DNA from 2 places in the Glutamicibacter sp. 0426 genome. Region 2 is predicted to be linked to the other one. Evidence: riboswitches for the same ligand, from Rfam matches in the RefSeq annotation. Region 2 holds a riboswitch; the other holds the start of a gene.

Region 1 (4,506 bases), on a different contig from region 2:
CGGAATCATCGCCGCGCGCCCATACCGGCTGACCGTGCCGGTGGTCTTCTCCTGCTGACATCGCGCAACCTTTTGCAACCCTTTCTTCTTGTGATCCACGTCATAATCTGGATTCCACGCGGCAGGGCACCTGACGCACCAATTAGACGGTTCCAGAAAGAAATGAAGTGATGACGATGGCCGAGAACTCCCCGGAAACCCAGGCACGATCATGGCTGGCGAAGCTGCAGCAGGCGTTGTCGGCCAGTGATTCCGCCGCCGCAGTGCAAATGTTCGGCGAGGAATCCTACTGGCGCGACCTGACCTCGCTGACTTGGAACCTGCATACCGCGGAGGGGCGCGACGGCATCCAGTCCATGCTGCTGGGCATCGATGCCGGGGCCTGGCCGCGCAACCTGCAGGTGACCAACGCCACGGAAGCCGAGGGCGTCATCGAGGCCTGGTTCACCTTCGAGAACGATGCGGTGCAGGGCAAGGGCCTGTTCCGGTTGCGCGACGGGTTGGGCTGGACAATGCTGTCCACCGCGCAAGGACTGCGCGACTTCCCCGAGCCTTCCGGGGCGCGCCGCGAATTGGGGGCGGACCACGGGGCGGACATGGTCTCGGAGAACTGGCTGGACCGGCGGAAGAAGGCCCAGGAATCCTTGGGAATCACTGAGCAGCCCTATGTCCTGGTCATCGGCGGCGGCCAGGGCGGCATCGGCCTGGGTGCGCGGCTGAAGCGCATGGGCGTGCCCGCGCTGATCATCGACAAGCATCCCAAGCCCGGCGACCAGTGGCGTTCGCGCTACCACTCCCTGGCCCTGCACGACCCGGTCTGGTACGACCACATGCCGTATATCGAGTTCCCCGACCACTGGCCGGTGTTCACCCCGAAGGACAAGATGGGGGACTGGCTGGAGTGCTACACAAAGCTCATGGAGCTGGACTACTGGTCCCTGACTGAGGCGGTGGGCGCACGCAAGGACTCCGAAGGCGAGGGCTGGATCGTCGACGTCATCCGCGGCGGCCAGCCGCTGACCCTGCGCCCCACCCATCTGGTCCTGGCCACCGGCATGTCAGGCATCCCGAACCTGCCGCAGTACCCGGGGCAGGACATCTTCGCCGGCGAGCAGAACCACTCTTCGACCCATCCTGGCGGCGAGGCCTACCGGGGCAAGAACGTGGTGGTGATCGGGTCGAACAATTCAGCTCACGACATCTGCGCCGACCTGGTGAACAACAGAGCGAAGCCGGTCATGGTGCAGCGCTCCAGCACCCATATCGTGCGTTCCGAATCGCTGATGAAGACCGTGCTCGGCCCGCTGTACTCGGAGGAGGCGCTGGCCAACGCGATCGACCACAATACCGCGGACTTGATCTTCGCCTCGATCCCGTACAAGGTTCTGCCCGAGTTCCACAAGCCGGCCTTCGCCCAGATCCGCGAGGATGACGCTCAGTTCTACCAGTCGCTGACCGATGCCGGGTTCGATCTGGACTTCGGGGACGACGACTCGGGCCTGTTCCTGAAGTACCTGCGCCGCGGTTCGGGCTACTACATCAACATCGGCGCCTCGGAGCTGGTGGCCGATGGTTCCATCGCCCTTGCCAAGGGAGAAGTCTCGCACCTGACCGAGCATTCCGTGGTACTGGCCGACGGCACCGAGCTGCCCGCCGATGCGGTGGTCTACGCGACCGGTTACGGCTCCATGAATGGCTGGGCCGCGCAGCTGATATCCCAGGAGGTCGCCGACGAGGTGGGCAAGTGCTGGGGACTGGGGTCGGGCACCACCAAGGATCCCGGACCGTGGGAGGGGGAGCTGCGCAACATGTGGAAGCCGACCAGGGTCAAGAACCTGTGGTTCCACGGCGGCAACCTGCACCAGTCGCGCCACTACTCCAAGTACCTCGGGCTGCAGCTCAAGGCCCGCTACGAGGGGCTGGACACCCCGGTGTACGCACTCGCCGAAAGCTTCCACCGGCTCTGAAGCGCGGAAGTACCTGAGGTTTCCCGGCCCGCCTGGACCGTGATTGGTCCGGGCGGGCCGAGGCTCGTTGCCAACCGGCAGAACAGGTACTGGGGGCCGAACCGGTCAGGGATTCCGTTGCAAGCCGCTTCCTCAGCATTAAGGCGAGCAGGACATGATGTGTGGCGAACAAATGAGCGATTGCGACCAGAAATGACCGCGGTTCACCGAATGAATGACGGAGTATTTCGATTTAAGAAGTGAATTGTTTGACGCTGCTTCGTAATCACCCATATTGTTTTAAGCAGAATCAAGAGCATCAGCTATAAGCCCTGGCTTGCTGATCGGCAACCCTCTCAACGGTAGTGGGGTGCTCCAGGTGAGGATTCGGTTCCACGCAAAAACGTGCTGGAACAAGTACCGCACACGGCGCGGAACTCCAACTCTGGCGGCTTCGAGAAGCAAGAAGCTCCGGCGTGCGGACTACTGCGCGGTGGGCAAGACCCGAAGGAATCGAGCCATGTCATTGAATCTTGAACTTGACCCGTTGACCCTGCGCAAGGTTTTCGCTCAGCATCCGTCAGGCGTAGCCGCCCTCTGTGCAGAACTGGATGGCGAGAAGACCGGCATTGTGGCTTCGTCATTTACCGTGGGTGTTTCCCTCGAGCCAGCACTGGTGATGTTCGCCGTGCAGAAATCATCGAATACGTGGCCAAAACTGCGCAACGCTGGCCGCATCGGCGTTTCGGTGCTCAGCGAACGCAATGAAGGAGTGTGTGCTCAGATCGCGTCGAAGAACGGCGACCGATTCCGCGGGATCGACACCTATTCCTCGGAGCAGGGCGCACTGTTCATTAACGAGTCCACGCTGTGGCTGGAAACCTCGATTTACAACGAGGTCGAAGCGGGGGATCACTGGGTGATCTTGATGGAAGTGCACGGGCACCGCATCTCGAAGCACTCACCGCAGATCTTCCACGATTCGCGCTTCCATTCACTGCCGGTTCCCGAGCTCGTCTAAGCCCTTCTGAACTTCCAAAGCTTCGGCCAGATCAACGTATTGATCTGGCCGAAGCTTTTTTGATTTCGAGGCCTGCGGAATCACTTTATCCTTGCGCCAATCTGAAAACTAGGCGCGATGCCTCTTGATCTCCGGGCGCACCGGCAGCAACCCTGGACTACATGCAGCCCATGCACTGCGGGCAAGTTCGACGTGTAATTGCACTTCCACTGCAGCTGATTGCGGAGGTAAATCGGCGGCAGTGCGCCAAGAGCCCAGTTACGGCTTCAAATTCACGCAACGCCACGTCGGCGACATCAAGTTATCCACGGCCCTGAGCGATGAAATTCTTGTCGGTTGTGAACTACTTCGGGCTCGGAGTCTTGATAGCGAACAATAATCCGTGGTGACTAAGGGTTTTGCAGAATTAACAGTATCCACAGTGTTATCCACAAAACTGTGGATGAAGTGTGGGGAAATGTGAACAAAGGAGCAAAAACCCCGGAAACTGGGCGATTGTGGGTGTTGATAACCTCGATGTGGTTGGCATGACCTTCAATGAATTAACTTTCTTTCCACAAGTGTGAAAATGCAAACAGCCTAGTCAATCGGTGTTACCGGTGTGTAGAGTGGGGTAATCCACAGGGTTCTCCCCAGACTGTGAACAGGGGAGTCCACAGGTAGCGGTGTGTTATCCACATATTCTGTGGATAATGAGGTTTACGCCTGTTAATAACAGCCCTAGTGTTGGCTTCGGGAGAGAAATATCCACAGGCGCTTTACAGCTAAATGTCCGTATCGACTGACATGATGAAGCGTTGCCATGAGGGCAAGGAGAATTTTCCCAGCGGGTCAATAGGGGATGGAAGTGTCTGCAATGAGTGCTGAGCCGGTTTACGAAGGACGGGAATCCGACGCAGGGCGCAAGCCGCCACAGGATATCGAGGCCGAAATGTCGGTGCTCGGCGGCATGATGCTTTCCAAGGATGCGATTGCCGACGTCGTTGAATCCATCCGCGGCACCGACTTCTACCGTCCCTCCCACGAATCCATCTACGAGGCAATCGTTGACCTCTACGGCCGCGGCGAGCCAGCCGATGCGGTCACCGTAGCCGACTTGCTGACCAAGCGCGGCGAAATCTCGCGCGTGGGTGGCGCTGCCTACCTGCACAACCTCATCCAGCAGGTTCCCACTGCGGCGAATGCCGGGTACTACGCAGAAATCGTGCGCGAACGCGCAGTGCTGCGCCGGCTGGTTGACGCCGGTACGCGCATCGTCCAGATGGGCTACTCGCCGGATGGCGAGGTCGACGCAATCGTCAACGAAGCCCAGGCCGAGGTGTACAAGGTTGCCGAGAACCGCAGCAGCGAGGACTACGTGCGCCTCTCGGACATCATCGAAGACACGGTCGACGAGATCGAGAACGCGGCCAACGCGGGCGACGGCATCACCGGCGTGCCCACCGGCTTCTACGAATTCGACGAGCTGACCCAGGGCCTGAAGGGCGGCCAGATGATCATCATCGCTGCCCGTCCCGCCGTCGGCAAGTCGACCTTCGC
Region 2 (15,906 bases):
GACCAGGAAACCTGCGGCTCCAGGCGGATGCGGCCGCCGTTTGCGCCGCCGCGCTTATCCGAAGAACGGAAGGTCGCTGCGGCCTTCCACGCGGTGGAGACCAGCTGCTGCACCGAAAGGCCAGCGTCGTTGATCAGGGACTTCAGCTCGGCGATTTCCTTGGCACCCAGGGTGGTTTCTGGAGCAGCCGGCAGCGGATCCTGCCAGAGCAGGTCCTCGGCTGGAACCTCTGGGCCGAAGTAGCGGGACTTCGGGCCCATGTCGCGGTGGGTCAGCTTGAACCAGGCGCGGGCGAAGGCGTCGGCGAACTTGTCCGGGTTCTCCTTGAAGTTCTTGGAGATCGGACCATAAATCGGATCGAAGCGCAGTGCCAGGTCACTGGTCAGCATGCGCGGTTCGCGCTTCTCCAAGGTGTCGAACGCAGGCTGAACTAGGCCGGCTCCGCCGCCGTTGACCGGGCGCCACTGCTTGGCACCTGCTGGCGACTCGAACAGTTCCCACTCGTAAGCGAACAGGATGTGGAAGAACTCGTTGTCCCAACGGGTTGGGTGGTAGGTCCAGGTCACTTCCAGACCGGAGGACACGGTGTCTGCACCCTTGCCGGTGCCGTGGCCGTTCTTCCAACCCAGGCCCTGCATTTCCAGCGGAGCTGCTTCTGGATCCGGACCAATCTTGTCATCGGCGTGGGCGCCGTGGGTCTTGCCGAAGGTATGGCCGCCAGCGATCAGCGCTACGGTCTCTTCGTCATTCATGCCCATGCGGCGGAAGGTTTCGCGGATGTCGATGGCCGAAGCCAGCGGATCCGGGTTGCCGTCTGGACCCTCGGGGTTCACGTAGATCAGGCCCATCTGGACTGCAGCCAGAGGGGCTTCCAGGTCGCGCTTGCCGGTGTAGCGCTCGTTGTCCAGCCACACCTTTTCAGGGCCCCAGTAAACGTCGTCGTCAGCTTCCCAGACGTCCTTGCGGCCGCCGGCGAAGCCGAAGGTCTCGAAGCCCATGTCCTCCAGAGCCACGTTGCCGGCCAGCAGGATCAGGTCGGCCCAGGAGATGGCCTGGCCATACTTCTTCTTTACCGGCCACAGCAGGCGGCGAGCCTTATCCAGCGATACGTTGTCTGGCCACGAGTTCAATGGGGCGAAGCGCTGCTGGCCTGCGCCGCCGCCGCCACGCCCATCGTGGGAGCGGTAGGTGCCGGCGGAGTGCCAAGCCATGCGGATGAAGAACGGACCATAGTGTCCGAAGTCTGCTGGCCACCAGTCGTGGGACTGGGTCATGATCTCGGCCAAGTCGGCCTTCAGGGCCTCCATGTCCAGTGCGTTGAACGCCTCGATGTAATCGAAGTCCTCATCCAACGGGTTCGATACCTGCTGGTTCTTAGCAAGGATCTTCAGGTTCAGCTTGTTCGGCCACCATTCGGTATTGGCGTTGCCCTGGGTTGGGTGAACTCGACCCGCGCCAACTACTGGGCACTGACCTGCGGTCGTCTCAGACATGTGCTCTTCCTTCCGGATTTTTTAGGGGATTGTGCGGTTCATGTCCGCCACGCGGGAACGAGTCCTGCGTGATGGCAAATCTAGGGGGTTACTACGACATCTTTCTGCGCATTCGCGGCCTGGCAATCAGGGCAGGTGCCCCAGTAGATCACTTCGGCCTCGTCGATGCTGAAGCCGTGATCGTTGGACGCATGCAGGCACGGGGCGCCGCCGACAGCGCAGTCGACGTCCGCCAGCTTGCCGCACTGGCGGCACACCACATGGTGGTGATTGTCGCCAACGCGGGCTTCGTAGCGGGCGATATGGCCCTGCGGCTGTATCTGCCGGATGACTCCCAGCTTCGTGAAAAGCTTCAGCGAATCGTAGACAGCTTGGTGCGACACATTGGGGTGCCCTTCGCGAACGGCCGAAATGATGGTTTCGGTATCCGCGTGCGGGTGCGCAGTGACAGCGGACAGTACCGCAACGCGGGGTTGCGTAACCCGCATCGATGCCGCCTTCAGCACCTGCTCGATCCCTGCCTTTGATGTCATGTAACCAGCATGCCCGCTTATTTTGAATGAGTCAAGATAAGTTCGAATGTATTACAGGTTACAAGTTGGTGAGTGGCAACAATGCGCCGAAAGAGCTTCTGTGCAGTAAGTATGCCTTTTGAGGCATGCCTTGGCGGAGGGGAATCGAAGCTGAGGTGATTGTTGAATTCCGGATATTCGAGACGAATAAACGAAGTGGAGAATGGTTCATTCCGATTTCGGAGGTAATTCGGGGCGGGGAAGGATTTAGCGGAAGCGGAAACCGGAAATCCGAGTGAGGCGAGGAAGCTCACACGGATCGCGGCACCAGCGAAAACATCTTGATCCAGTGCGTATCCAACGTTGAAAATGGCGTGAAATCAAGGATCTGATTTGACCCTCGGTGAGATGTCGACAATGCTGGAAAAGGCCCATTTTGGATTTATCGTGTCAATTCCGTGCTAAATCGGGTCACTTCGCAGGAACATTTCGCGGGCTATTTGCGCAGAATAGCTGTTTCTTTCAGGCAGTTCTGACGCGAGATTTAGAGACAACGGACCGACACCCGAAAAGCAATTCGCAATCAATCACACTGCATGGCGATCGTTGACTCGAGAAACGATGGCTGGGCAGATTCCGTCTGGAACTTCTCCACGGGATCTCACCAGTGAAGGAAGAACGCAATGAAGCAGACGGATCAATCAATCGTAGACCTCGTCGAGGAACTGCATTCAGTTCGCCACAGGCGACCTAAGAAGTACTCCCTTTCCGGTACGGATTATTGGGTATTCGGAATCGCCGGCGTTATCGCGCTGGCATTCATCATTTGGGGTTTCTCCACCCCGTCGGGGCTGGGCAAGGCCTCCAGCGCAGCCTTGGACTGGGTTATCACCAACACTGGTTGGCTTTTTGTCATCGCCGCCGCATTATTCGCGGTCTTCGCTATTGTCGTAGCAGCGAAGAATTTCGGGCGCATCCCGCTGGGCAAGGACGGTGAATCGCCACAGTTCTCCACGGTTTCGTGGATCTCGATGATGTTTGCCACCGGCATGGGCATCGGACTGGTCTTCTACGGGGTCGGCGAACCTCTGTACTTCTACATGTCGCCTCCTCCGGGAACCGTGGAAGGCTCCACCAACGAGGCACTGAGCACCGCTATGGGCACCACGCTCTTCCACTGGACGCTGTTCCCATGGGCCATGTACGCGATTGTCGGCTTGGGCATGGCCTACGGCAGCTTCCGGCTGGGACGCCCGCAGCTGTTCTCCGCCATGTTCAGCTCGCTCTTCGGCGACCGCGCCATCCACGGCTGGGGCGGCCGCACGATTAACATCCTGGCTATCATCGCCACGCTCTTCGGCTCGGCCTGTTCGCTGGGCCTTGGCGCATTGCAGATTGGCGGCGGCATCCAGGCCACCGGGATGATGGAGAAAGTCGGTTCCGGCGTTCTGGTGGTCATCATCGCGATTTTGACTGCCTTGTTCGTTGCTTCCGCTGTTTCCGGCATTGAGCGCGGCATCCAGTGGCTGTCCAACACCAACATGGTGCTGGCAGTGATCATCGCGTTGATCGTATTCATTGGCGGTCCAACGCTGTTCATCCTTAATGTCATCCCCAACGCCATTGGCTCCTTCATTGGCGACTTGCCGGAGATGGCTTCGCGCACGGCGGCTGGCGATGTTGCAATGTCTGATTGGCTGTCCTCGTGGACCGTCTTCTACTGGGCCTGGTGGATCTCCTGGAGCCCATTCGTCGGCCTGTTCATCGCCCGCATCTCCCGCGGCCGCACGATTCGCCAGTTCGTTACCGGCGTGCTGCTGGTGCCATCGACTGTCACCTTGATCTGGTTCTCGATCTTCGGTGGCGGCGCAATCGGCATTCAGGAACGTGCCGAACGCGCCGGGGAAACCGGGGAAAAGCTGGCCAATATCGTCGATGGCGCCCCAGACATCAACTTCGATCTGATCCTCTTCGACATGCTCGGCCGCCTGCCGCTGGCAGGCTGGGTGGCTACCGTGCTGATGGTCGTCACCGTGCTGCTGATTGCGATCTTCTTCGTGACCGGCGCAGACTCGGCCTCGATCGTGATGGGTGCGCTCAGCGAACGCGGCGCCGAAGAGCCAACCAAGAAGGCGGTGATCTTCTGGGGCGTGGCCACCGGTGCTGTTGCCGCGGTGATGCTGCTGGCTGGCGGTGATCATCCGGCGGAGGCATTGAACGGCCTGAAGAACATCACCATTGTTTCGGCGCTGCCGTTCGTCATCGTGATGCTGCTGCTCTGCGTGGCGTTGTGGAAGGACTTGAGCAACGATCCGCTGGTGCTGGGCGACAAGGTGGCCCGCAAGGTGCTTGAGCATTCCGTGGGCCAGGCGATTGACCGCCATGAGGGCAGCCAGTTCAGCTTGATGACCACCGAAATTCCTTTGGTCAGTGCCGATGGCAAGGAGGCTGAAGTGAAGATCTTCGCCACCGAAGCCACCGAGGCCACCATTGACCCGGTGGAGGACGGCAAGAAAACTGAGGGCGACGGCGAGAGCCCGAAGCCAACTGCCGGGGAGTAATTACCGGCAAAGCAAGTGAAGCTTCTTCCCGATTCCGGGAAGAAGCTTCACTTTATTCAACCTCTGGAGGCTTGGCCTGGCTGATTAGCCGCGAGCGCGGCAGATCGCGTTGATCTCCGGGATGCACGGCTCATTCTGCAGACTTGTCGTGTCGCCGAGCGTGGTGCCCTCGAACAGCTGGGTGAGCAGGCGGCGCATGATCTTGCCAGAACGCGTCTTGGGCACATCTGGAACCAGGACGATTTCACGCGGCTTGGCAATCGGGCCGATCTGGACCGCGACGGTCTCGCGAAGCTCGGCGATGAATTCGGCCTGCCGGGCAGCGAGATCCGCATCAGGCGACTCGGCGATCAGGGTCTTGTCCAGCGGCACCACGAAGGCGGTAGCAGCGTGTCCGGTCTTGGGATCCGGGGTGGGGCAGACGCCGGCTTCCACCACACCGGGGTTGGTGACCAGCGCCGACTCGATCTCGATGGTGGACAGCCGATGGCCGGAAATGTTGATCACGTCATCGGTGCGGCCCAGGATGTAGATGTCGCCGTCCTCATCGAAGCGGGCACCGTCACCGGCCAGGAACCAGCCTTGCTCGACGTATTGTTCCCAGTAGCTGGTGTAGTAGCGTGCCGGATTGCCCCAAACGGTACGGGCCATCGACGGGCCGGTGCGGGTAATGACAATATTTCCCTGCTCGTTGGCCGGCATGCTGCGGCCATTGGCGCCAACGATGTCCACCGAAATGCCCGGCAGCGGACGTGCGGCGCAACCCGGCTTGAAGTGCTCATCCGTAGGCAATGGGGAAAGCACTGTCGCGCCGGACTCCGACTGCCACCAGGTATCGACCATGGGCAGGCCCGCCGCGGTGTCGCGGCCAATCTGCTGGCGGAACCATTTCCACGCCTCGGGGTTGACCGCTTCGCCCACGGTGCCGCCGATCTTCACCGACGACAGGTCGTATTCTGCCGGGATGCCGTCGGGGAACCAGCCCATCAGCGAGCGGACCAAGGTGGGAGCGGTGTAGTAGCTGGTGACCTTGTAGCGTTCGATGACCTCGAAGTGCCGGCCCGGATGCGGGGCGTTGGGCACGCCCTCGTAGATGACCTGGGTGACGCCGTTAGCCAGTGGACCGTAGATCTCGTAGGTGTGGGCGGTGACCCAGGCCAGGTCAGCGGTGCACCAGTGCACATCGTGCTCGCGCTGGGACTCGTCTGGATTGGCGAACAGCATGTTGTAGCTGGTGGCCGCCTGCGTCAGGTAGCCGCCGGTGGTGTGCACCAGGCCCTTGGGCTGGCCGGTGGTCCCCGAGGTGTACATGATGAACAGCGGCGTCTCGGAGTCGAAGAACTCCGGGGTGTGCTCGGTGGACTGGGTATCAACCACCTCATGCCACCAGACGTCGCGGCCCTCGGTCCACGGGATCTCATCTCCGGTTCGGCGGATCACCAGCACCTTTTCGATTTCGTTCTCGCCGGCAACTGCCGCATCGGCGTTGTCCTTGACCGGGACCGAGGTGCCGCGGCGGAACTGGCCGTCGGTGGTGACCAGCACCTTCGCCTTGGTGTCTTCCACGCGGAACTTCAGCGCTTCGGCAGAGAACCCGCCGAAGACCAGCGAGTGGATGGCGCCGATGCGGGCGCATGCCAAGGTGATGACGATGGTTTCAATGAGCACCGGCAGGTAGATGACCACGCGGTCGCCCTTCACCACGCCCAGGGATTCCAAGGCATTGGCAGCTTGGGAAACCCGCTCATGCAGATTCTTGTAGGTGACTGCAACGCGGTCGCCGGGTTCGCCTTCGAAGTACAGCGCAACCTTCTCGCCGCGTCCTGCGGCGACGTGGCGGTCGGCGCAGTTCACTGCCGCGTTCAGCTTGCCGCCGAGATACCAGGAAATTTCCGGGCCGCGCTGCGCCTGGGGGTCAGCCGGAATGATGCGGCTGGTGGTGTGCCACGGGGTGTCCCAATCCAAAAGGTGCGCCGCTTCGTCCCAGAATTCCTGGCGTGCCGCCTCTGATTCAGGTGCTGAGGTTGTTGCCAATTCGGTGGTCATTGCAAACTTTCTTTGGTGGGGGAAGGGATAGCGTTGCCAGCCGGTGCTAGCTAGTCCGGGGCTAGGTCCAGCGTTTGATCGCCCAGCGTTCGGCTATCGATAGCAGGGCATCGGTGATTTTTCCGAAGACGGCCAGCAGCACGATGGTCATGATCAGGCGGTCCAGGCGGCCATTGTTCTGCGAATCGGTGAGCAGGAAGCCCAAGCCCATCGACGCTCCGAGCAGTTCAGCCGCGACTAGGAAGAGCCACGCTTGGGCCAGTGCCAAGCGCAGTCCGGAGAAGATGGAAGGGACTACCGCGGGCAGCTGGACTGTGCGCAGCAGCTTCAGTCCCTTCAAGCCGAAGGAGCGAGCGGCCTCGATCAGGTGGGCATCGACATGGCGCAATGCCAAGGCGACGGTGGTGAAGACCGGGAAGAACGCGCCGATGATCACGAGCGTGACCTTGGAATCTTCGCCCATTTTCATCCAGAGCACCAGCAACGGAACCCAAGCCAGCGAAGGGACGGCGCGCAGGGCGCTGATGCTCAGGCCCAGAAACGCATCTGCCAATTTGGACAGGCCGACGAAGGCGCCCAGCGCCAGGCCGAGCAGGGAACCAAAGGCGAAGCCGAGCAGAACACGCTGGGTGGAAATGCCGATATGCTTGCCAAGATCGCCATCTTCGAGGAGCTCAAAGGCGGCGGCAACGACCGAGCCTGGAGTCGGCAGCGTCCACGGAGCAACGGTGCCGCTCACCGTGACGAATTGCCAGACAGCCAGGGTGGCCAGCGGCAGGATCAGCGCAAGCAGCCATTTGGGTGCTCGCAGGATCGTTGCGGCGATGCCTGCCTTGTGCTTGGCAGGTGTCGGATTTTCCCGGGTATCAGCTACGTTTGCGGTGCTCATCGCTGTTTACTCTCCGGAGATCTTCGTAGCATCTGCCTTGAGGGCAAACTGGTCGTCAACGAGGGTTGCCAGTGCTTCATCTACGGATTCCTGCTTGGAAACATCGCCGCTGGCCACCAGGGTGGGGCCAATGTTGCTCAGCACTCCGGTGAATTTGGCGTCGGGAACCGCCGGAACGTCCAGATTGGAGCGTTCCTCGATCACGGTCTTGGCAACTTCTGGTTCGAGCCCTGCAACGTCGGCCAGAATCTCAGCGGTTTCCCCAGGGTTCTCGGCAGCCCAGCCGCGAGCCTTCTCATAGGCGTCGACCACGAGCTGGGCCAGTTCGGGGCTCTGCTCGATGAAATCTTCGCGGGCGTTCAGCGCACCGTAGGTGTTGAAGTCCAGGTTCCGGTAAACCAGCTGCGCGCCGTCTTCTTCGGCGGCGGCCATGATTGGATCCAGGCCGCTCCAGGCATCGACCGAACCGTTGACCAGCGCGGTGCGGCCATCGGCATGCTGCAGGTTCTGCAGCTTGATGTCATCTTCGCTCAGTCCCGCGGTGTCCAGAGCCTGGAGCAGGAAGAAGTAGGGATCGGTGCCCTTGGTGGCGGCCACGGTCTTGCCTGCCAGGTCTTCAACGGACTCGATCTTTGAATCCTTGTCCACTACCAGGGCTGCCCATTCCGGCTGGGAGTACAGGGCGACGGTCTTGATTGGTGCACCGTTGGAACGGTTCAGCAGCGCTGCGGAACCGGCGGTGGAACCGACATCAATAGCACCGGCGCGAAGCGCCTCATTGGCCTTGTTGGAACCTGCGGACTGGATCCACTCGACGTCAACGCCCTGTTCCTTGGCGGCCGCATCCAGCCATCCCTTTTCCTTGAGCACCAGGCTCAGCGGGTTGTACGTGGCAAAGTCGATGGACAAGGTCTGATCACCGGAGTCGGCCGTAGCGTTTTCGCCAGCGCAGCCGGTCAGGGCAACTGCGCCCATGAGCAAAGCGGCGGCGGACAGTGCGGTGCGGCGGGAGAAGCGGTTCAAGAGCATGGAGAATCCTAGAATTATGCGTGCAAGCGGATGGACGATAGGGCAAAGAGCAAGGATCGCCGAGGATCCAATGCGTTCCCTGGATTAATGGTTGGTTGGGTCGACGCCGAGCAGGCGCAGCAGGTGCAGGCGATCGGCAATGAACTTCTCGTCCGTGTGCCGGCGCGGTTTCCCGGCGGAGATCGCTAGGTCTTCGATGACACCAACCGCGCCGTTCCCGGTGCTGCGTCCCAAGACGATAACGCGGTCAGCCAAGGTCAAAGCCTCGTCCACGTCATGGGTCACCATGAGTACCGTGGTGGGGAATGATGCGTGAATTGAGAGCAGCAAATCCTGCATCTTCAGGCGGGTCAGGGCATCGAGCGCGCCGAAGGGCTCATCGAGAAGCAATACGCCCGGGCGGCGGGCCAGCGCGCGAGCCAGCGAAACACGCTGGGCCATGCCTCCGGAAATCTCCCGCGGGCGCAGGCTGGCTGCATGGCTCAGCCCGGTCAGCTCGATCAGCTCATCAATCAGCGCGTCGCCAGAGGTCTTCTCGGTTCCTGGGGCCAGACCCAGCGCAATGTTCTCGCGCACCGATCGCCACGGCAGCAGCCGTGGTTCCTGGAAAGCAACGGCGCATAGCTCGTTGATGCCGTTGACCTCGTGGGTGCCTGTGCGGATGTCACCGGTGGAGGGGTGGTCCAACCCGGAGACCGAACGCAGCAGCGTGGATTTTCCGCAGCCGCTGGCTCCTAGGATCGCGAGGACTTGGCCGGCTGGAATGTGCAAGTTGATGTCGGCCAGCACGGTGCGGCTTTCCTTCTTTGTGGTGAAGGTCCGCGACACGTTGCTGAATTGGACGTCCAGTGCGGTTGAGGTGGTTGAAGTTGCCTCGGGCGCTGCAATGGTAAGAGCCATATCAATCTCCATCGGTCCTGGCGGTAGCACCGGCCTGCGGAGGTGGAGCTCCGAAGGTGGTTGCTGCGGCGTCAAAGAGCCAGATCTCTCGGCCGCTCGGGATGGTTACCCTTCTATTACAGCGAGTCGAACGATTTGGACGCAAATCTTGCGTAACATGAAAAAATCTTCGACAACTGCGTCACATTGCCCAGAAATTTCGTTATTTATTTTACCTAGGTCCGGTTCGATCGACTGCAAGCCAATCCGTGCAACTCATCTTCGATGGGACGGCGATTAGGCTGTGGGATTTGAGCATAGGCCCTTCCAAATCTGAGGCGAAATATGACTTCGCGGCTTGGAAGCGCCGGATTATTACCGTTACAAATGAATCACGACCCATCCAGAGCGGCTGAGAGATCTGGCTCCACGACGCCGCAGCAACCACCCGAAGAGCGGGACGGTGCTACCGCCAGGACCGATGGAAAGAATTGAGAACCCTTATGCCTATTGGCGAATCACCGAATGCCCCAGGGCTGGACTTCAACCAGCTCAGCGATCCTTCGCAAGCCAGCGCTCTGGAACTGGACGAGTTCGAGGAGCAGCTGCCCACCCGGCAGCTGCTGAAGATCACTCCCGGCCCCGGCGCGGATGAGCAGTACGACCGACTGGCCGAAATCTTCCGCCCGGTCTTCGCCCAGATCGCCGCGACCGCCAAGGACCGCGACCTGAACCGCGTGCTTCCCTTCGAGCAGGTAGGCCTGCTGAACCGCGAGCGCTTCGGCGCACTGCGCCTTCCCGTGGCCGACGGCGGCTACGGTGCGCGGCTGGTGGATGTCTTCCGCCTGCTCATCGAGCTCTCCGAGGCCGACTCCCATGTAGGCCAGCTGTGGCGCGCGCATATCGCCTTCGTCGAGAACGTCTTGGCACTGGAAGACGAGGCGCTGCGCAAGAAGTGGGTGGCCCGCATCGCCGCCGGGCAGATCATCGGCAACGCCTACACCGAGCGCGGCGGCAACGCCCTGGGCACCTTGAATACGAAGGCCAGCTTCGTGGACGGGCGCTGGGTAGTCGACGGCGAGAAGTACTACTGCACCGGCACCATCTTTGCCGACTGGACCACTGTTGCGGTGGCCCACCCTGAGCTTGCCGGACGCCAGATCGCGGTGGTGTCCACCCAGCGCAGCGGCGTCAAGATCCTCGATGACTGGGACGGATTCGGCCAGGGCCTGACCGGAACCGGCACCACCGAATTCCATCAGGTCCCGGTGGACTGCTTCATGCCGCAGCAGCGCAACGACTCCGAAGCGGCGATCTTCCAGCTGGTGCTCATGTCCGTGCAGGCAGGCATCGCCCGCGCCGCGCTGAACGACCTGCGCAGCGCCGTGCAGGCACGCACCCGCATCTTCACCACCGGAACCGGGGTGCCGGTGTACCAGGAACCCCAGGTCCTGCAGCTGGTGGGCGAGGTGTCCGCGGAGTCCTTCGCCGCTGACTCGGTGGTGATCGGCGCGGTGCTCGAAGTCGAGGCGGCCCTGGGCGATCCGGGACTGAACGACGAGGAACGCTATGCGGTCTGCGAGCTGGCCGCCAACCGTGCCCAAACCGTGGTGCAGCCGCTGGCCATCGGGGTGACCAGCAAGCTCTTCGACGGGCTGGGTGCCTCGTCCACCAGAAGCGGCTGCAACCTTGACCGGCACTGGCGCAATGCGCGCACCATCGCCACGCACAACCCGGCGATCTACAAGGCGCGCATCGTCGGGGACTACGAGATCAACGGAGTCCAGCCGCAGCGGCTGTCCGTCACCGGCGAAGATTCGACCCAGCGGGCCTGAGCGCCCGCGACGCAAACCAGATACTTTCCATGAACATCGACCTAATGGGGGCAAAGACATGAGCGAGAACAAGCGCGAGATCCTATTCAACGCATTCGACATGAACTGCGTGGTGCACCAGTCGCCGGGCCTGTGGCGCCACCCGCAGGACAAAGCCGCCGACTACAAGACCATCGGCTACTGGACCCACCTGGCCAAGGTGCTGGAAGAGGGCAAGTTCGACGGGTTGTTCCTGGCCGATGTGCTGGGCACCTACGACGTGTTCAACGACAGCAACGAGTCCCCGCTGCGCACCGGCGCCCAGGCCCCGGTCAACGACCCGTTCATGCTGGTCTCCGCGATGGCAGCGGTCACCGAGAACCTGGGCTTCGGTGTCACCGCCGGCACCGCCTACGAGCACCCGTACCCGTTCGCCCGCCGCCTGGCCACCCTGGACCACCTGACCAACGGCCGCGTGGGCTGGAACGTGGTCACCGGCTACCTGCCCTCCGCCGCGCGCAACATGGGCCAGGACGACCAGATGGAGCACGACGAGCGCTACAACCACGCGGACGAGTACCTTGAGGTCGTCTACAAGCTGCTCGAAGGCTCCTGGGAGGAGGACGCGGTGCAGGCCGACAAGGCCAGCGGCATCTACACCGACCCTGCCAAGGTGCACCCGATCGAGCACGAGGGCAAGTACTTCAAGGTGCCCGGCATCGCCATCACCGAACCGAGCACCCAGCGTACCCCGGTGATCTACCAGGCCGGCGCCTCCTCGCGCGGCATGAAGTTCGCCGCGGAAAACGCGGAAGCGGTCTTCGTGACCAGCCCTACCCGCGAAATGCTCAAGGCCACCGTTACCAAGATCCGCGACGCGGCGCAGGCCGCTGGCCGCGACCGCCACGACATCAAGATCTTCGCGATGCAGACCATCATCACCGGCGAGGACTCGGCCGCCGCGCAGGCGAAGTTCGAGGACTACAAGTCCTACGCCGACATCGAGGGCGCCCAGGTGCTGATCTCCGGATGGATGGGCGTTGACCTGTCCACGTACGGCCCGGACGACGTCATCGGAGCCAACGTGAAGTCCAACGCCATCCAGTCCACGGTCGAAACCTTCCAGAAGGCCAGCGGCGACGAGGGCAAGCCGTGGACCATCCGCCAGCTGGCCGAATGGGTGGGCGTGGGCGGCTTCGGCCCGATCACCGTCGGATCCGGCGCCGAGGTCGCCGAGAAGCTCATCGACTGGGTGGACTACACCGACGTGGACGGCTTCAACCTGGCCTACGCAATCACCCCGGGCACCTTCGAGGACGTCGTGAAGTACGTGGTTCCCGAGCTGCAAGCGCGCGGCGCATACAAGACCGAGTACGCCAAGGGCTCGCTGCGCAACAAGCTGTTCGGCGAGGGGGACCGCGTGAAGGGCACCCACCGCGCAGCCCAGTACAAGGTCGCCAACCGGCTGGCCGCCCAGGCCTGAGCGGCTGGCCAGCTCGCGCAATAGGCGGCGGCCTGCGGCAACTTCGCAAGAATGTTGCCGCAGGCCGCCGTTTTTCTGCACGCCTACTCGGTTGGCTCCAGCACCATGGCCGAACCGCCGCCGCGCCTGGTGGGCTCGGCCGCCGCGGTGAGCGTGCCATCGGCTGCGATTTCCACCGCTTCAACGGCACCGATTTCAGCCTGCGGGGTGAAGGAATCGCCAGCAGGCGTGAGCTTGTGGCCAAAGGCCTCAAGCGCAGGGCCATAGGATTCGATGAACTCGGGTTCGGCGGTGACCGCGGCCGTATTGCGCTGAGATGCCCGCGGCGCGGCGATGGCTTCGCTGATGCTCATGCCCAAGTCGATGCGGTTCACCAGGGTCTGCAGCACCGTGGTGATGATGGTTGAACCGCCCGGGGAACCGATGGCCAGCACCGGTTCGCCCTCCTGCAGGACAATGGTGGGCGCCATCGAGGAGCGCGGGCGCTTGCCAGGCTCGATACGGTTCGGATCCTGCGGATCGTAGACCGTGGAGAAATCGGTCAGCTCATTGTTCAGCAGGAATCCGCGGCCGGGAACCACCATGCCCGAGCCGCCGGTCTGCTCGATGGTCAACGTGTAGGAAACGACGTTGCCCCAGCGATCCACCACCGACAGGTGGGTGGTGGAGATGTTTTCCGTGTCCCGCTCTTCAACCGGCTCGCTGGTGGCAGCAGGGCACTGGCCATCATGGTTCTCGATATCGCCCGGAGCGACCGGCTTGGCCGCGGCCTGGTCCGGATTGATGGCGCACGCCCGATCCGCACCGAACAGCTTATCGGTCAGGGTCTGGGTCGGAACATCGGCGAAAGCCGGGTCGCCGACGAACTTGCCGCGATCAGCGTAGGCAAGAGCAGTTGCCTCGAAATAATGGTGCAACGCATCGGCTTCGTCCATGGCCGCCACGTCGAACTGGCCCAGGATGTTCAGCGATTCGCCGATGGTGGTTCCTCCGCTGGAAGATGGAGCCATGCCGAAGACATCGTAGCCCCGGTAATCCACTTGCGTGGGTTCCTGCTCAACCACTTTGTAGCCGGCCAGATCGGCGGTGGACAACTGCCCCGCGGGAACCGGGAGGGTGGTGTCTTCGCTCTTTGGCGGTGCCTGCACCGTGTGGGCGATCTCGGCGGCCAAGTCGCCTGCATAGAACCCGTCGAGGCCTTGCTTGGCCAGCATCCGGTAGGTGTCCGCCAGATCCGGATTCTTGAAGATGGTCCCGACTTGGGGAGCATCCCCGCCGGGCAAGAACAATTCGCTCGTGGCAGGGAACGCGGCGAACCGTTCCTTGTTGTCCAAGGTCTGCTCGCGGAACGTCTCATCAATGGCAAAGCCGCGGGAAGCGATTTTGGTTGCCGGCCGCAGGACCTGCTTCAGGTTCTGCGAACCCCAATTGTCCAGGGCGCGTTGCCATGTGGCCAAGGTTCCGGGCACGCCGACTGCCACGCCGCTGGTAACCAGTTCCGGGGTGAAGTTGTACGGTTCGCCGGTTTCAGGATCGATGAATGCATCTTTGGCAATGCCTGCCGGGGCGGTTTCGCGACCATCGATCGTGCTGACCTTTCCCGATTGCGCATCGTAGTAGAGGAAGTATCCGCCACCGCCAATGCCGGCGCTGTAGGGTTCGGTGACGCCGAGTGCCGCCGCGGTGGCCACGGCCGCATCCACGGCGTTGCCTCCCTTGCGCAGGACTTCGATGCCGGCGGCGGTGGCCTCCGGGTCCACCGAAGACACCGCGCCTCCGGTTCCAATGGCAGTCGGGACTTTTTCGGTGTGGCGTGGATCCGCGCTCGCCGGGACAGCCGAGAAAGCTCCCAGGCCCAAGGCGATGGCTGCAGCGCAGGCAACTGGCCTCAAACGTGCTCGTGGCATACTTTGATCTCCTCTTCAGGTGGGGATGAAGTATGCGCAAATTTACGGGAGCGGAACCTCCCAGCGAGCTTGTGACACGCAGCACAATCTATCTGGGCGTTAAATTGCACCCTTGTCGCGCGAATATTCGCGGTTGAGAAGCTTAAATGCTGCAGGGCAGGCACCGCGGCAGCGACTGCCGCGAGTGCCTGCCCGCTGGACCCTCGATGATCGGTGCTACTTGTCCAGGTTGTCCTTGATGACCTTGCCCAAGGACGCTGGAGCGCGGCCGATCAGCTTGGCCAGGTCACCGGTGCTAACCTCCAGTGCTCCTTCGCGAATGCGCACGTCGGTATCGACGAGGATGTGCGCGAAGGGTCCTGGGACTCCGGCATCAGCGTAGATCTTTTCCAGCTGCTCGGGATCCACTTCCTGGTAGGCGACGTCCTGGCCAGCGGCGGCGCCGACAGCGCCAGCAAGCTGGTTGAGGGTGAATGGCTTGTCGCTGCCCAACTCGTAGATCTTGCCGTTCTGCTCTTCATCGGACAGCAGCACCGCGGCGGCTGCCTCCGCGAAATCGGCCCGGGCGGCAGCGCTGATCTTGCCCTCGCCCGCGGCACCGAGGATTACGCCGCTATTGAGGTAGCCCATGAGCTGGTCGGTGTAGTTCTCGATGTACCAGCCGTTGCGCAGCAGCACGTACCCGATGCCGGATCCGGCCAGCAATCGCTCGGTGGCGATGTGCTCCTCGGCGAGCTCCATGCCGCCGGTCATCGCGTTGGCAATGGACGTGTAGGCGATCAGCGAGACGTCCACCTGCTTGGCGGCGTTGATGATGTTCTCATGCTGGGCAACGCGCTGGCCCACTTCGCTGGAGGAGATCAGCAGCAGCTTGTCGACGCCTTCAAGCGCAGAAACCAGATCTGGCTGGACGTTGTAATCGGCAACGCGGGTTTCCAAGCCCTTGCCTGCCAGCGGGGCCAGCTTTTCCTCCGAACGGCCGATGGCAATCAGCTGCGCGGGATCGGCCCCGCGCTCCAGCAGCGCATCGATGACGAGTCCTCCGAGTTGTCCGGTGGCTCCGGTAATTGCGATCTTCATGGCAGTCCTTTCAAAAGCAGTCGGTGATTCCAACCGTAGGCCGGCATCGAGTATTCCCGATGCCGGGCCGGGCCGCGGCATCAGCGGCCGGCGGTTGCCGGGGAAGGCTCCGGCCGAGCGCAAATCCGCCGGAGCACTTCCGACTTGGAAGGTCATATGAACGGCAATGAGACGAATCATGACGCCGAAGATGATGCCGACGGCCCGCAGTGC

Evidence for each region. Region 2 has a riboswitch for S-adenosylmethionine ahead of BKX98_RS11450 (acyl-CoA dehydrogenase family protein). Riboswitches for the same ligand answer to the same signal wherever they lie in the genome.
Region 1: it holds a riboswitch for S-adenosylmethionine, as region 2 does, so the genes downstream of both, BKX98_RS10355 (flavin reductase family protein) here and BKX98_RS11450 (acyl-CoA dehydrogenase family protein) in region 2, are expected to answer to the same signal.

Annotation. Positions count from the first base shown of each region.
Region 1 is NZ_MPBI01000003.1:437,909-442,414, reverse strand. It holds gene BKX98_RS17265 (helix-turn-helix domain-containing protein) at 1-58, shown strand, start outside; gene BKX98_RS10360 (NAD(P)-binding domain-containing protein) at 171-1,967, shown strand; SAM riboswitch class IV at 2,255-2,372, shown strand; gene BKX98_RS10355 (flavin reductase family protein) at 2,467-2,967, shown strand; gene dnaB (replicative DNA helicase) at 3,824-4,506, shown strand, end outside.
Region 2 is NZ_MPBI01000004.1:70,967-86,872, forward strand. It holds gene katG (catalase/peroxidase HPI) at 1-1,493, opposite strand, end outside; gene BKX98_RS11420 (Fur family transcriptional regulator) at 1,574-2,026, opposite strand; gene BKX98_RS11425 (BCCT family transporter) at 2,689-4,566, shown strand; gene acs (acetate--CoA ligase) at 4,651-6,612, opposite strand; gene BKX98_RS11435 (ABC transporter permease) at 6,674-7,501, opposite strand; gene BKX98_RS11440 (aliphatic sulfonate ABC transporter substrate-binding protein) at 7,508-8,530, opposite strand; gene BKX98_RS11445 (ABC transporter ATP-binding protein) at 8,615-9,430, opposite strand; SAM riboswitch class I at 9,436-9,538, opposite strand; SAM riboswitch class I at 9,806-9,897, shown strand; gene BKX98_RS11450 (acyl-CoA dehydrogenase family protein) at 9,913-11,244, shown strand; gene BKX98_RS11455 (LLM class flavin-dependent oxidoreductase) at 11,303-12,706, shown strand; gene ggt (gamma-glutamyltransferase) at 12,790-14,613, opposite strand; gene BKX98_RS11465 (SDR family oxidoreductase) at 14,830-15,693, opposite strand.